Regions from separate parts of the Kitasatospora sp. NBC_00458 genome, predicted to be linked through region 2. Evidence: predicted binding sites of a transcription regulator. Region 2 holds the regulator's gene; the other holds the start of a gene.

Region 1 (7,235 bases), 1.2 Mb from region 2:
CGTCGAAGCCGGGCAGCATGATGTCGAGGACGACCAGGTCGGGCTGCCAGGTGTGGAAGCCGTCGACGGCGCCCGGGCCGTCGTGGGCCACGGCGACCTTGAAGCCCTCCGCGCCCAGCCGGGCCGCGATGGACTCGGCGATCGTGGGCTCGTCCTCCACCACCAGCACTCTGCGCTGGCTGCTCACCGTGCCGCCGTTGTTCTGGTTGTCCTGCTGAATTTCTGTCACGGTCACGCCACCGCCCCCAGGGCTGCGGGCCGGCCACCTGTGGGGATGGCGAGGCTCCGCTCGTAGTCTTGATTCCGTCGTGGACTGTGCCGGGTCCGCCGTCCCGTTGCGCGTGCGGCATCGGAGGACGGGTGTGGACCGTCCTTCTTCTCCCGCACACTCCGCAGCGTACGGACAGAGGATGCCTCCCGGCAGGCGGACCGGACGTTTCCGGCCCGCGGACCGGCCTTTCGGGCCGGTTTCCGGACCCACTCGGAAGTGGGCACGGGCCGATACCTTACCCGGCGATTTTTCACTCCGTAACGGTACGTATGCACATGAGTTGACACCAAGCCGCCGGTCAGGGGGGCTACCGCCGCGTAGTCGGAGGGATGGTCTGGACCAATGTCGGGTCTCGACCGGTATCGGGATACTCACGGCATTTTCCCAGCCGGCTCCCAGGAGCCGGCCGTACCGTGGGCACGACAAGTCGTGGAGGTGGGACTACCGGAGCGCCCCGGTACGTTGGCACCGGGCGGGGCCGGTGGCTGCGGGCGGTGGAGCGGAGGCGACATGACGGAGCGGCAGGCGTCCGCGGGGCCGTACGGGCCGCCGTACGGGATGCTCCGGCACGGACTGCGGGCCGGCCCGGTCGAATGGGTGCTGGCCCGGGTGCCGACCCCCCGGCGCAACCCCTTCGCGCTCGGCTACCTCGCGGTGGTGGCCACCACCACCACCTTCGCGGTGCTCGCCGATCCGGAGCTGGTCACCCGCCTCCAGGAGGCCTCCAGCTCGGACGGGAACAACCTGTTGCACCACCCGCTGCGGGCGCTCCTGCTCAGCGGCTTCTGGGTGGCCGGCACGGTCTGGATGCCGTACCTGTGGGCCTTCGCCCTGACCGTCGCCCCGCTGGAGCGCAGGGTCGGGGCGACCCGGGCCGCCGCGGTCTTCGCGGCCGGGCACGTCACGGCCACCCTGCTCTCCCAGGCCGTGGTGATCGTCGCGGTGGAGACCGGGCGGCTGCGGGCCTCGGCGCTCGACGACCTGGACATCGGGGTCAGCTACGGGGTGCTGGCCAGCCTCGGCGCGCTGGCCGGCCTGCTCTCCGTGCGCGGCCGGCTGCTCGGGCTGGGTCTGGCCGGGGCGCTGATCGCCGAGCAGATCGCCACCGACCGGGACCTGGTCACCGGCGTCGGCCACCCGGTGGCGCTGCTGGCCGGGGTCGCACTCTGGCGCTGGCTGCGCCGCTGGGACGGCCACGGGCCGGGGCGGGGCCGGGTCGCGGTGCCCGCCGGGGTGCCGAAGCAGGCGCCCGCGCGCGGGCGGGCCGCGGTGCTGGACCGGCTGTAGCGGCGTCCGCCGTCCGCCTCCGTTCGCCTCCGTTCGCCGCCCGTCCGCGGTCGTGGTCCGTTCCGTCCGCCGCGGTCGGTCCCGGTCGGCGGCCGGGGCTTCCGCGGATCACCGCGAGGTCTCGGCCGGCGGTTTTTGACAGCTCCGCCGGGGTCTTCCCGGGCCCGCCCGGCGTTCGCTCACGGCGAACACGGCCCGGGGAACATCCGGCGCCCGCCAAGCCTTAGTCAGGTCGACTCAAGTTCGCTGACTGGGGAGAGATCATGGCATCGACGTCCACACCGCTCACCCTGCCCGTGCTGCCCCTCGACGACGAGGTCGTGCTCCCGGGCATGGTCGTCCCGCTGGACCTGAAGGACACCGAGGTCCGCGCCGCCGTCGAGGCCGCGCGCGCCGCGGTCACCGGGACCGGCAGGCCCCAGGTGCTGCTGGTCCCGAGGGTGGACGGCTCGTACGCGGCCGTCGGCACCCTCGCCACCGTCGAGCAGGTCGGCCGGCTGGCCGACGGAGACCCGGCCGCACTGGTCCGCGCCGTGCGCCGGGTGCGGATCGGCGTCGGCACCACCGGGCCCGGCGCCGCGCTCTGGGTCGAGACCACGCCGTTCCGGGAGTCCTCGGTCGGCACCCCGGTGGCCGGGCGCGCCGCCGAGCTGCTCAAGGAGTACAAGAACCTCTCCACCCAGTGGCTGCGCAAGCGCGGCGCCTGGCAGATCGTCGACCGGGTGGCCGCCATCGAGGGCGTCGGCGAGCTCGCCGACAACATCGGCTACGCGCCCTTCGCCACCGCCGAGCAGAAGCTCAAGGTGCTGCTGGAGGCCGACCAGGTCGCCCGGCTGGAGTACGCGCTCGGCCTGCTCCGCGACCACCTCGCCGAGGAGGAGGTCAACGACACCATCCGCAAGGACGTCGAGGAGGGCGTGGCCAAGCAGCAGAAGGAGTTCCTGCTCCGCCGCCAGCTGGAGGCCGTCCGCAAGGAGCTGGCCGAGCTGAACGGCGACCCGGCCGACGAGGAGGAGGACTACCGCGCCCGGGTCGAGGCCGCCGGCCTCCCGGAGAAGGTCCGCGAGGCCGCCCTCAAGGAGGTCGACAAGCTGGAGCGGGCGAGCGACCAGTCGCCCGAGGGCTCCTGGATCCGCACCTGGCTGGACACCGTGCTGGAGCTGCCCTGGAACGAGCGGACCGAGGACGCCTACGACATCGCCGGCGCCCGCGCGGTGCTGGACGCCGACCACGCCGGCCTGGCCGACGTGAAGGACCGCATCGTCGAGTACCTCGCGGTCCGCAAGCGCCGGGCCGACCAGGGGCTCGGGCAGGTGGGCGGCCGCCGCGGCGGGGCGGTGCTGGCGCTGGTCGGCCCGCCCGGCGTCGGCAAGACCTCGCTCGGCGAGTCGGTGGCCCGCGCCATGGGCCGCAACTTCGTCCGGGTCGCGCTCGGCGGCGTCCGGGACGAGGCGGAGATCCGCGGCCACCGGCGCACCTACGTCGGCGCGCTCCCCGGGCGGCTGGTCCGCGCGATCAAGGAGGCCGGTTCGATGAACCCGGTCGTCCTGCTGGACGAGATCGACAAGGTCGGCTCCGACTACCGGGGCGACCCGGCCGCCGCCCTGCTGGAGGTGCTCGACCCGGCGCAGAACCACACCTTCCGCGACCACTACCTGGAGGTCGAGCTGGACCTCTCCGACGTGGTCTTCCTCGCCACCGCCAACGTGCTGGAGGCCATCCCCGAGCCGCTGCTCGACCGGATGGAGCTGGTCAGGCTCGACGGCTACACCGAGGACGAGAAGGTCGTCATCGCCCGCGACCACCTGCTCCCGCGCCAGCTGGAGCGGGCCGGCCTGCGGAGCGAGGAGGTCTCGGTCGACGAGACGGCGCTGCGCCGGCTGGCCGGCGAGTACACCCGCGAGGCGGGCGTCCGGAACCTCGAACGGTCGATCGCGCGGGTACTGCGCAAGGTCGCCGCGCAGAGCGAGCTCGGCGAGCGCCGGCTGCCCGCCGCGGTCGGGGCCGACGACCTGCGCGCCCTGATCGGCAGGCCGCACCACGTCCCCGAGGCGGCCCAGGAGCCGGCCGAGCGCCGCACCGCCGTCACCGGGGTCGCGACCGGCCTGGCGGTCACCGGTGCGGGCGGCGACGTCCTCTACATCGAGGCCTCGCTCGCCGACGCCGAGACCGGCGGCACCGGGCTCACGCTGACCGGCCAGCTGGGCGACGTCATGAAGGAGTCCGCCCACATCGCGCTCTCCTACCTGCGCTCGCGCGGCGCCGAACTGGAGCTGCCGGTCACCTCGCTGCGCGACCGCGGCGTGCACCTGCACGTCCCGGCCGGGGCCGTCCCCAAGGACGGGCCGAGCGCCGGCATCACCATGACCACGGCGCTGGCCTCGCTGCTCTCCGGCCGCAAGGTGCGCACCGACGTGGCGATGACCGGCGAGGTGTCGCTGACCGGGCGGGTGCTGCCGATCGGCGGGGTGAAGCAGAAGCTGCTCGCCGCCGACCGGGCCGGGGTCACCACGGTGATCATCCCCAAGCGGAACGAGGCCGACCTGGACGACGTCCCGGCCGAGGTGCTGGAGCGGCTGACCGTCCACCCGGTCTCGGACGTCCGGGAGGTGCTGGGGCTGGCCCTGGAGCCGGCCGCGGTGCTGGTCGCCGCCGCCTGACGCGGGCCCGCGGCCCGGCCTGCCCCCCCGGGGGGCCGCGCCGGGCCGCGACCGCAGGGTGAGACGACCCTTGTGAGACACCCCGTCAGCCGGGCAGGCTGGCGGGGTGGATCGCCATGCGCACCTGAGCCGTCGACTGGACGTCGACCTGGCGCACGCATGCTCCGCGATCTGTCGCCGCGCGCACTGACCAGCGCGGTGACCCACCCGGCGCCCCCCGCCGGGAACCCCCTCCCGGGTGGTGTGCACCGCCGTGCGCGGTCCGCCTGCTCACTCACCCGATGGGACGACACCCCATGCGCTTCGCGCTGCCTCCGCGTGCCGCCGTGCTCGCCGCCGCCGCCCTCCTCCTCGCCTGCGCCGCCCCGGCGCACGCCGCGACCCCGTTCGGCCCGCTGCCGCCGCACAACCCGTACGCGGGCCCGGACGGCACCGCCACCATGCACGGCGACACCGGCTCCTCGGACGCCACCCCGCTGCCCGGTCCGCCGCCCGGCCCGCTCACGTCGCACCGGGTCGCGCTCCAGTCCGCCTGCCCGACCGTGCTGGTCGGCTCCGACGGGTACCCCGTCGCCCTGTGCACCGCGATCTTCGGGCTCACCCCCACCGTCCACCTGCTCGACCCGGCCGACGGCGGCTCGCTCGCCGAGCTGCCGCTCGCCAAGGGCTCGCTGCTCGGCGGCGTGTACGCCTACCTCGACCACCAGGACCGGCTGGTGGCCGTCGACGGCGACCGCAACCTGCTGCGGATCGGCCACCGGCGCGACGCCACCGGCCGCTGGGAGCTGTACGTCGCCTCCCGGCTCCCGCTGACCGGGGCGGTGCCCGCCGGCGACGCCGTCACCGGGGTCTCGCCCGACTGGCAGGGCCGGGTCTGGTTCGCCACCGGCGGCGGGGTGGTCGGCACCGCCGACGACCGCACCGGCGCCGTCCGCGCCCTCGCGCTGCCCACCGGGGAGCGGATCGCCAACTCCATCTCCACCGCCCCCGCCGGCACCGCCGTCGCCACCACCCACGCGACCTACCTGCTCACCGCCGACGCCGACGGCACCCCGCGGATCGCCTGGCGCCGGGCCTACGACCGGGGCCCCGGCCGCAAGCCCGGCCAGCTCAGCTGGGGCACCGGCTCCACGCCGACCTTCTTCGGCCCGGGCACCGGCACCGACTACGTGACCGTCGTCGACAACGCGGCCCCCACCGTGAACCTGCTGGTCCACCGCACCTCGGACGGCTCGCAGGTCTGCTCGGTGCCGGTGCTGAAGAAGGGCGGCAGCGGCAGCGAGAACTCCCCGGTGGCGGTCGGCAACACCGTCCTGGTCGCGAGCACCTACGGCTACCCGTACCCGAAGCTGCCCGCCGACGCCGGGCCGGCCGTGCCCTCCTCGGGCCGGTTCACCGGCGGCCTGAGCCGGGTCGACGTCCGGGCCGACGGCTCCGGCTGCGACCTGGTCTGGGACACCGGGGTCCGCTCGGCCGCCGTCCCCCGGCTCTCCACCGCCGACGGGCTGATCCACACGGTGCTGCGCCGGCCGGTGATCCCGGGCACCACGGCCACCTCGGAGCTGGACCCGTACGACTACGCCGAGGTCGACCCGGCCACCGGCGCGGTGGTGCGCACCGAGTACCTCGGCGCGGGCTTCCTCTTCGACACGCTCCAGATGGTCGGCTCGATCGCCCCGGGCGGCGTGGTCTACCAGGGCACCACCACCGGCGTCCTGCGGATCACCGCCGGCTGACCCGGCGGCGCGCGGGTCCCGGGCCCGCGCGCCGCCCCGGAGGTCCCGCCGGCCCGCCCGGCCCGCCCGGCCGCCCGCCGGCCCGGCCGCCCGCCAGCCCCGCCGTCGCCAGGAGCGGCGGCGGGCCCCGTGCCAGACTGCGAGGATGGCGTCACCCACGCAGCGCGTCCTGTCCCGGGTGCCGGCCGGGCTGCGCCCGGTCCTCCTCCGGCACCGGCGGCTGGTGAAGTTCCTGCTGGTCGGCAGCTGCTGCTTCGCCCTGAGCGTGGTGATCAACTACTCGCTGCGGCTCACCCTGCTGGCGCACAAACCGGTGGTGGCGCTCACCGTGGCGACCGTGGTGGCCACCACGGTCTCCTACGTGCTCAACCGCCGGTGGGCCTTCCGGGCCAACGGCCGGCAGCGCGAGGCGCTGCTCTACCTCGTGGTCAGCGTGGCGGCGGTCTGCGTCAACGACCTCCCGCTGATCGTCTCCCGGTACGTGCTGAACCTGCGCGAGCCCTGGATCAGCCCGTTCGCCCAGGAGCTGGCCGACTTCCTCAGCGGGATGGTGCTGGGCACCTTCGTGGCGATGCTGTTCCGGTTCTGGGCCATGCAGCGCTGGGTCTTCACCCGGCTCGCCGAGCCCGTCGCCACCCGGGCGGAGCAGCCCTGACGGGATCCCGGCAGCGTCGCGCGCGCCGGCCCCGGGCCCTTCCCCGGGCCGTCCCCCGACCGGCCGAGGACCGGCCGAGGACCGGCCGAGGGCGGGCGGGAACGGACGGCGAAACCGGGCTACGCTGCAGACGAGTGTGCGGAAGCCGAGCGGGGTGAGGGCGATGCGCGAGACGGACGGTCTCCGGTCCGGGCCCGCCAGCCAGCAGGGCATGCGCCGGGCCAACCTGGCGCTGGTGCTCGGGGTCATCGCGCGCGCCCCGCGCTCCCGGGCCGAGGTGGCCGCGGACACCGGGCTGACCCGTGCGGCCGTCTCCTCGCTGGCCGAGGAGCTGATCGCGGCCGGCCTGGTCGCCGAGGAGGGCCCGGCCGCCCCCAGCGGCAAGGTCGGCCGGCCCGGCACCGCGCTCGGCCTCGCCCCGGACGGCCCCGGCGGCCTCGGTGCCGAGATCGGCGTCGAGCACCTGGGCGCCTGCGTGGTCGACCTGCGCGGCGAGGTCCGGTCCTGGCGCCGGCAGGAGATTCGCAACCGGGACCGGCGGCCCGCCGCCGTCCTGGCCGACCTGGCCGAACTGCTCCGCCGGGCCGTCGCCGAGGCCGGACTGCGCCCGGCCGGGCTGGTCCTGG
Region 2 (7,235 bases):
CTGCGCGAGGCCGCCGAGAAGGCCAAGATCGAGCTGTCCTCGTCCTCCGAGACCTCGATCAACCTGCCCTACATCACGGCCTCCGCCGAGGGCCCGCTGCACCTGGACGAGAAGCTCACCCGCGCCCAGTTCCAGCAGCTCACCTCGGACCTGCTGGAGCGCTGCAAGGTCCCGTTCCACAACGTGATCAAGGACGCGGGCATCGCCCTCTCCGAGATCGACCACGTCGTCCTCGTCGGCGGCTCGACCCGCATGCCGGCCGTCGCCGAGCTCGTCCGCGAGCTGACCGGCGGCAAGGACGCCAACAAGGGCGTCAACCCGGACGAGGTCGTCGCCATCGGCGCCGCGCTCCAGGCCGGCGTCCTCAAGGGCGAGGTCAAGGACGTCCTGCTGCTCGACGTCACCCCGCTGTCCCTCGGCATCGAGACCAAGGGCGGCATCATGACCAAGCTGATCGAGCGCAACACCACGATCCCGACCAAGCGCTCCGAGATCTTCACCACGGCCGAGGACAACCAGCCGTCCGTGCAGATCCAGGTCTACCAGGGCGAGCGCGAGATCGCGGCGTACAACAAGAAGCTCGGCATGTTCGAGCTGACCGGCCTGCCGCCGGCCCCCCGCGGCCTGCCCCAGATCGAGGTCACCTTCGACATCGACGCCAACGGCATCATGCACGTCGGCGCCAAGGACCTCGGCACCGGCAAGGAGCAGAAGATGACCGTCACCGGCGGCTCCGCGCTGCCGAAGGACGACATCGAGCGCATGATGCGCGAGGCCGAGCAGTACGCGGAGGAGGACCACAAGCGCCGCGAGGCCGTGGAGACCCGCAACCAGGCCGAGCAGCTCGTGTACTCCACCGAGAAGTTCATCGCCGACAACGCCGACAAGCTGCCGGCCGACGTCAAGGCCGAGGTCGAGACCGCCATCGGCGAGCTCAAGGAGGCCCTGAAGGGCGACGACATCGCGAAGATCCGCGAGGCCTCCGAGAAGGTGTCCACCACCGCGCAGAAGCTCGGCCAGGCGCTCTACGCCAACGCCGACGCCGCCGGCGCCGCCCCGGCCGGTGACGCCGCCGGTGCCAAGGACGACGACGTCGTCGACGCCGAGATCGTGGACGACGAGAAGCCCAAGGGCGGTGCGGCATGACGGAGAAGCCGCAGGGTGCTGAGCCCGGCGACGACTCCGCCGCCGAGGAGGCCGTGATCAAGGCTGCCGAGGAGGCCGCCGCGGCCGGTGCCGACCAGGCCTCCGCCGCGGCCGGCGGGTCGGACGACCTCGCCACGGCCAAGCGCGAGCTGGCCGAGCGGACCGGTGACCTCCAGCGCCTCCAGGCCGAGTACCAGAACTACCGGAAGCGGGTCGAGCGCGACCGGCTGACGGTCCGCGAGATCGCCGTCTCCAACATCCTGGAGTCGCTGATCCCGGTCCTGGACGACATCGGCCGCGCCCGCGACCACGGCGAGGTGACCGGCGGCTTCAAGTCCGTCGCCGAGTCGCTGGAGACCGTCGTCGCCAAGCTGGGCCTGCAGCAGTTCGGCAAGGAGGGCGAGCCCTTCGACCCGACCATGCACGAGGCGCTGATGCACAGCTACTCCTCGGAGGTCACCGAGGACACCTGCGTCCAGATCCTCCAGCCCGGCTACCGGATCGGCGAGCGGATCATCCGCCCGGCGATGGTCGCGGTCGCGGAGCCCCAGCCGGGCACCCAGACCACGTCCGGCCCGGACGCCGACACCGCCAAGGGCGGCGAGAAGAAGGACCAGGCCGACGGTGGCTCGGACAGCTGACCAGCGGTGACAGCTGACAACCCGTGCGCTGCGGAGTCGAACGCCGGCCAGTACGGCGGCCGGCTCCGCAGCGCACTGTCGACGGGCCACGGCCGGCCCGTTGACAGCTCTGTGACGATGGACCTCGGGAGGTGGCGCGAGCCATGAGCGGCAAGGACTACGTGGAGAAGGACTACTACAAGGTCCTCGGCGTGCCCAAGGACGCCACCGCCACCGAGATCAAGAAGACCTACCGCAAGCTGGCGCGCGAGTTCCACCCCGACGCCAACAAGGGCGACGCCGCGGCCGAGGAGCGGTTCAAGGACATCTCCGAGGCCTACGACGTCCTCTCGGACGAGAAGCGCCGCAAGGAGTACGACGAGGCCCGCAGCCTCTTCGCCAACGGCGGCTTCCGCGCCGGGGCCCCCGGCAACGGCAACTACAGCTTCGACTTCGGCGACCTGTTCAACGGCAACCAGACCGGCAGCGGCGGCGGCCTCGGCGACGTCTTCGGCGGCCTGTTCAACCGCGGCGGCACCCGGCAGGCCCAGCCCCGGCGCGGCGCCGACGTCGAGACCGAGGTGACGCTCTCCTTCGAGGAGGCCGTCGACGGCGCCACCGTCCCGCTCCGGATGACCAGCCAGGCCCCCTGCCGCCTCTGCAACGGCACCGGCGCCAAGGCCGGCACGACCCCCCGGGTCTGCCCCACCTGCGTCGGCTCCGGCACCGTCAGCCGCGGCCAGGGCGCCTTCGCCCTCTCCGAGCCCTGCCGGGACTGCCGCGGCCGCGGCATGATCGTCGACGACCCGTGCACCGACTGCCACGGCAGCGGCCGGGCCAGCTCCGCCCGCACCATGCAGGTCCGGATCCCGGCCGGCGTCCAGGACGCCCAGCGCATCCGCCTCAAGGGCAAGGGCGCGCAGGGCGAACGCGGCGGCCAGCCCGGCGACCTCTACGTCACCGTGCACGTCGACGCACACCCCGTCTTCGGGCGGAAGGGCGACAACCTGACCGTGACCGTCCCGGTCACCTTCCCCGAAGCCGCGCTGGGGGGCACCATCGAGGTGCCGACCCTCAACGGACCCTCGGTGAAGCTCAAGCTCCCGCCGGGCAGCGCCAACGGCCTGACCCTGCGGGCCCGGGGCAAGGGCGCCACCCGCAAGGACGGCACCCGCGGAGACCTCCTGGTCACCGTGGAGGTCGTGGTGCCCCAGCACGTCACCGGAGACGCGCTGACCGCCCTGGAGCAGTACCGCGAGGCCACCGCCTCCGACGACCCGCGAGCCGCCCTGTTCCGAGCGGCGAAGGGAGCGTGACGACCAGATGATCCCCGACAACACCGGCGCGGGCCACGGCCCGATCGGCCCCGGCATCGGCGAGGGACTCCCCGGCAGCGGCACCCCGCGTGCCCGCCGGGCCGCCCCGCAGCCCCAGTACGTCCTGACCGAGGACACCCCGGTCTACGTGATCTCGGTGGCCGCCGAGCTCTCCGGCCTGCACCCGCAGACCCTCCGCCAGTACGACCGCCTCGGCCTGGTCTGCCCCGACCGGACCGCCGGCCGCGGCCGGCGCTACTCGGCCCGCGACATCCAGCAGCTGCGCGAGGTCCAGCGGCTCTCCCAGGACGAGGGCATCAACCTGGCAGGGATCAAGCGGATCATCGAGCTGGAGAACCAGGTCGCCGCCCTGCAGTCCCGGGTCGCCGAACTGGCCGACTCCCTCGAAGGCGCGGCCACCGCCCTCCAGCAGCGCGAGGCCACCATCCACGCCTCCTACCGCCGCGACCTGGTCCCCTACCAGCCGCCCACCCCGCACTCCAGCGCCCTGGTGGTCTGGCGCCCCCGGCGCTGACCCCCGCACGACGGCCGCCCGCCGCCGGTTTCCCTCTGGTCGGGGGGTGCCGGCGGCGCGGCGTTTGGTGAGAGAGTGCGCAAGTGGGTTCGCCCGGAGCAACCGCCACAGCGGAGCACGCCGATTGCATATCATCCGTAAAGCTCAGTGGCTACCAGGCGCTGCTCGGGACCTGACGTGGAGAGGAGCTACAAGTGAGCCCAGTCGCCAACGGGGACGACTTCCACCCCGGGGAGCAGGTCCTCTCCGACAACGCGCGAAAGCTCTACCTGGCCGCAGTGCATTCCGGCGGGCGTTTGACCGCCGACGCACAAGAAGACGCGAAGTCGGAGGTTCGGGAACTACTGGAACTCGGTCTGCTTGTGCAGGACTTGGACGATCACCAATCCCTCGTGGTGGCAGACCCCAATCGACTGTCAACGGCACTCAGCGCCACCTGGCAGCGGAAAGCACTACAACTGCTCTCCCGTTCCGCCCATCTGGTCAGCGAACTACAAGACCTGGGCGACGCCTACAACGAGCACACCAGGAAACCCGAGACGGGCGGCCCGATCGAATACATCAGCGGAAAAGTGCTGATCAATCAGCGTCTCGGCGCCCTGGTCGAGCGCTGCTCAACGGAGCTGCTGACCGCCCAGCCCGGCGGCGGACGCAGGCCGGAGACCGTCCGCACCGCCATGGAGCGGGACTTGGGCGTACTGCAGCGCGGCGGCACGATCCGGACCATTTACCAACCGAGTGCGCGATATTCCAGCCCTACGCTTGAGTACGTCGAGACCATGACCCATGAAGGCAGTCATGTCCGCACACTGGACGAGCCATTCAGCGTCATGATCGTGATCGACCGCAAAGTCGCCATCATTCCGGCCAGCGAGGACATGACCATGGCCGCATTCATCAGGGACACAGCGGTCGTGACGTATCTCGTCCAGACATTCGACGCCCTGTGGGAACGGGCGATCCCGTTTCCCGGCAGTCGCGAGGTGCCTCCGCAGGTGCTCTCCAGCCTGAGGCGCCAAGTCGTCAGGCTCATGCTCCAAGGCATCGGCCATCGCGTCATCGCGAGAAATCTCGGGCTCAGCGAAAGAACTCTGGCCCGGCACATAGCCGAGATGCGAGAGGATCACGGAGTCGACACGCTGTTCCAGCTGGGCTGGAAACTCGCCCAGCAGGAAGGCGGGGCCGGCTCGATCACCTGAGCAGGCCTACGCGGCGGACAAGCCCCACTGCGGTCTACTGCCAGCCACTGTCCGACATGGACAGTGCCACCGTCGTGGGGTTCGGGCCCTGCCAACCACTGTCCGAGTCGTCGAGCGAGGATCCGAAAAACAGCGCAAGGCCTATAAGGAGCGCAGAGACAATGAGGCGACGCGCGTAGCGCACGACAGCACTCCCTTCAGCGAGATACGGCAAACCTTCACCAGACGGCCAGTACAGGATAGATCCTGTCCTACCGCACAACAGTATGGATAGGCCGGGGAGTGTGTCATCTCGCTGCCATGCAGCGAGATGACATCTGGCGCCGCTGGACCACGGCATCGCAACAGATGGACGATCAGTTCGCTGTCGACGGGTCAGGTCGATTCGTTGCCTATGTACATTCAATTTCGGTCAGCGACTGCTCGACCCGACCTTGCTGATCACCTCACCACAACCCACAGGCCAGTCGGATACGCCCTCCTCTCGCCGACTACTCCCCCCCGGAGTCGACATGACCGAGCCCTACCTGCGTCACCACGACAGCCAGGCCCCTGAGGGCCGGCGTGCACGAGTCTTCCTGGCCGCGCCGCTCATGCGGCTGACCGGGCCGGCGGACAGTGTGGTGACGCTCGCCAGCCGGACGCGGCTGACGACCCTCCGCACCACCCTCCTCCGCAGTGGCGCCGCCGTGTACAGCGCTCACCACAGCGACGCGTGGACCGTGGCCGGCCGCGCCCCCGAGCCGCGCGTGCCGTCGGACTTCCGCGCGCTGCAGTCCGCCGACCTGGTCTTCGCCTACGTCGGCGCGCCCCTGTCGGCCGGAGTCAGCCTGGAGCTGGGCTGGGCGTCGGCGCTGCGGAAGCCGATCGTCCTGCTCGTCGACGAGGCCATCACCCACAACCCGCTGATCGCCACCATCGAGCAGGTCGCCCCCGTCCTGCCGCTGGTCTTCGACGACACCTGGTCCCAGGAGGCCCTCCACCACACCGTGGAGACCGCCCTCGACTGGGCCGGCATGGCGCTCTCCCTGCGCGAGGGCTTCTGGACCGCCCCCGGCGAGCAGTTCACCGTCCCCCGCCAGCAGCCCCCCGCCGTCGGCCCGACCGGCTACTGGCCCACCGGCGCGGCCACCGGCTGATCGCGGCTCACGCACCGGGCTCCCCCGCCCGGGCTCCGCGCATCTGCCATCCGAGCTGGAACAGCGTCTCCGCGTCGTACATCTCCCGGAGCCGGGAGATGTGCGCGGCCACCGTCCGCTCGCTCAGCCCCAGCCGTGAGGCGATCGTCCGCTGGGTCAGCCCCTGGGCGAGCAGCCGGCCGACCTTCTCGTGCACCGCGGAGTCGGCCGTACCGGCGGCCAGCGCGGCCCAGTTGACGCCTTCGGCGTGCTGCCAGTGCTGCTCGAAGGTGTCCACCAGGAACGCCACCACGGCGGGATCGGTCACCAGCACCGCCTTCGTCCCGTCGGCGCCCTCCGGCAGCACCGCCACCGAGCGGTCGAAGATCACCAGACGGGTGAAGTCGGCGGCCAGCATCCGGATCGCGCAACCGAGTCGCGTGACCTCCGCGGCGTAGCCGACCGTGGCCGGGTCGAGCCTGGCCGGCGGCTGGTAGATCGTCCGGATGCTGCCGCCCCTGCGCAGGTAGGCGGTGGTGTGGTGGAGCATGTCCGCGATGACGTCGGCCGGACGGGCGCCTCCCGGCTGCATGGTCATGGACTCGTGCGGGTACTCCTTCGCGAGGCAGGTCAGCAGCGAGCGGATCTCCGGCACCCCCTCGACGTGCTCCACCCCTCCCGTCACGTCGAGGTGGCGCGAGGTGCGTTCGTAGGCCTGGATGAGTTCGTCCAGACGGTCCGGCAGCCGCTCGGACTGCTGCAGCAGCCTGACCCCCTCCGCCCGCAGGTCCGCCGCCACGTGGTCGGCGAGCGCCCGCGGGCTCACGGCCACGTACGACGAGTCCAGGGCGTGCGACACCAGCAGGCCCAGGCGGAGCAGCGCCTCCAGCGCGCCCTGGTCCCCCGGGTCCACCTCGGCGGCCCGGATCCGGCCGCCCTCGCGGAGGACCGCGAGGTAGAACACCCGCGCCGCGTCGTCCGGCAGCGCGGCCGTCAGTACGTCGGACGGTGTCCGGGAATCAGGCATCGCGGGCTCCCCTCATCTGCCAACCGAGCTGGAACAGCGTCTCCGCGTCGTGGAGCTCCCGCAGCCGGGCGATGTGGCCGGCCACCGTCCGCTCGCTCAGCCCCAGACGCGAGGCGACCGTCCGCTGGGTCAGACCCTGCGCGAGCAGCCGGGCGACCTGCGTGCGCGGCTCACGGCCCGGTTCGGCATCGGGGACGTGTGCCTTCCACCGCACCCGGTCGGCGCGCTGCCAGTCCCGTTCGAAGGACTCCACCAGAAAGGCGACCACCGCGGG

What was found. Region 2 encodes HspR, which represses chaperone genes until heat shock. Its sites were predicted from a motif close to TTGAGNNNNNNNNNCTCAA; they were not measured.
Region 1: lon (endopeptidase La) is a predicted target of HspR. The motif match lies at 1,781-1,799, and genes of this name have one in related genera.

Annotation. Positions count from the first base shown of each region.
Region 1 is NZ_CP107904.1:5,631,152-5,638,386, forward strand. Features, by position in the region: gene OG550_RS23475 (response regulator transcription factor) at 1-229, opposite strand, end outside; gene OG550_RS23480 (rhomboid-like protein) at 782-1,558, shown strand; gene lon (endopeptidase La) at 1,822-4,218, shown strand; gene OG550_RS23490 (hypothetical protein) at 4,500-5,954, shown strand; gene OG550_RS23495 (GtrA family protein) at 6,100-6,609, shown strand; gene OG550_RS23500 (ROK family transcriptional regulator) at 6,773-7,235, shown strand, end outside.
Region 2 is NZ_CP107904.1:4,460,635-4,467,869, forward strand. Features, by position in the region: gene dnaK (molecular chaperone DnaK) at 1-1,146, shown strand, start outside; gene grpE (nucleotide exchange factor GrpE) at 1,143-1,787, shown strand; gene dnaJ (molecular chaperone DnaJ) at 1,931-3,082, shown strand; gene OG550_RS18330 (heat shock protein transcriptional repressor HspR) at 3,090-3,617, shown strand; gene OG550_RS18335 (helix-turn-helix domain-containing protein) at 3,812-4,816, shown strand; gene OG550_RS18340 (hypothetical protein) at 5,329-5,955, shown strand; gene OG550_RS18345 (LuxR C-terminal-related transcriptional regulator) at 5,963-6,961, opposite strand; gene OG550_RS18350 (LuxR C-terminal-related transcriptional regulator) at 6,954-7,235, opposite strand, start outside.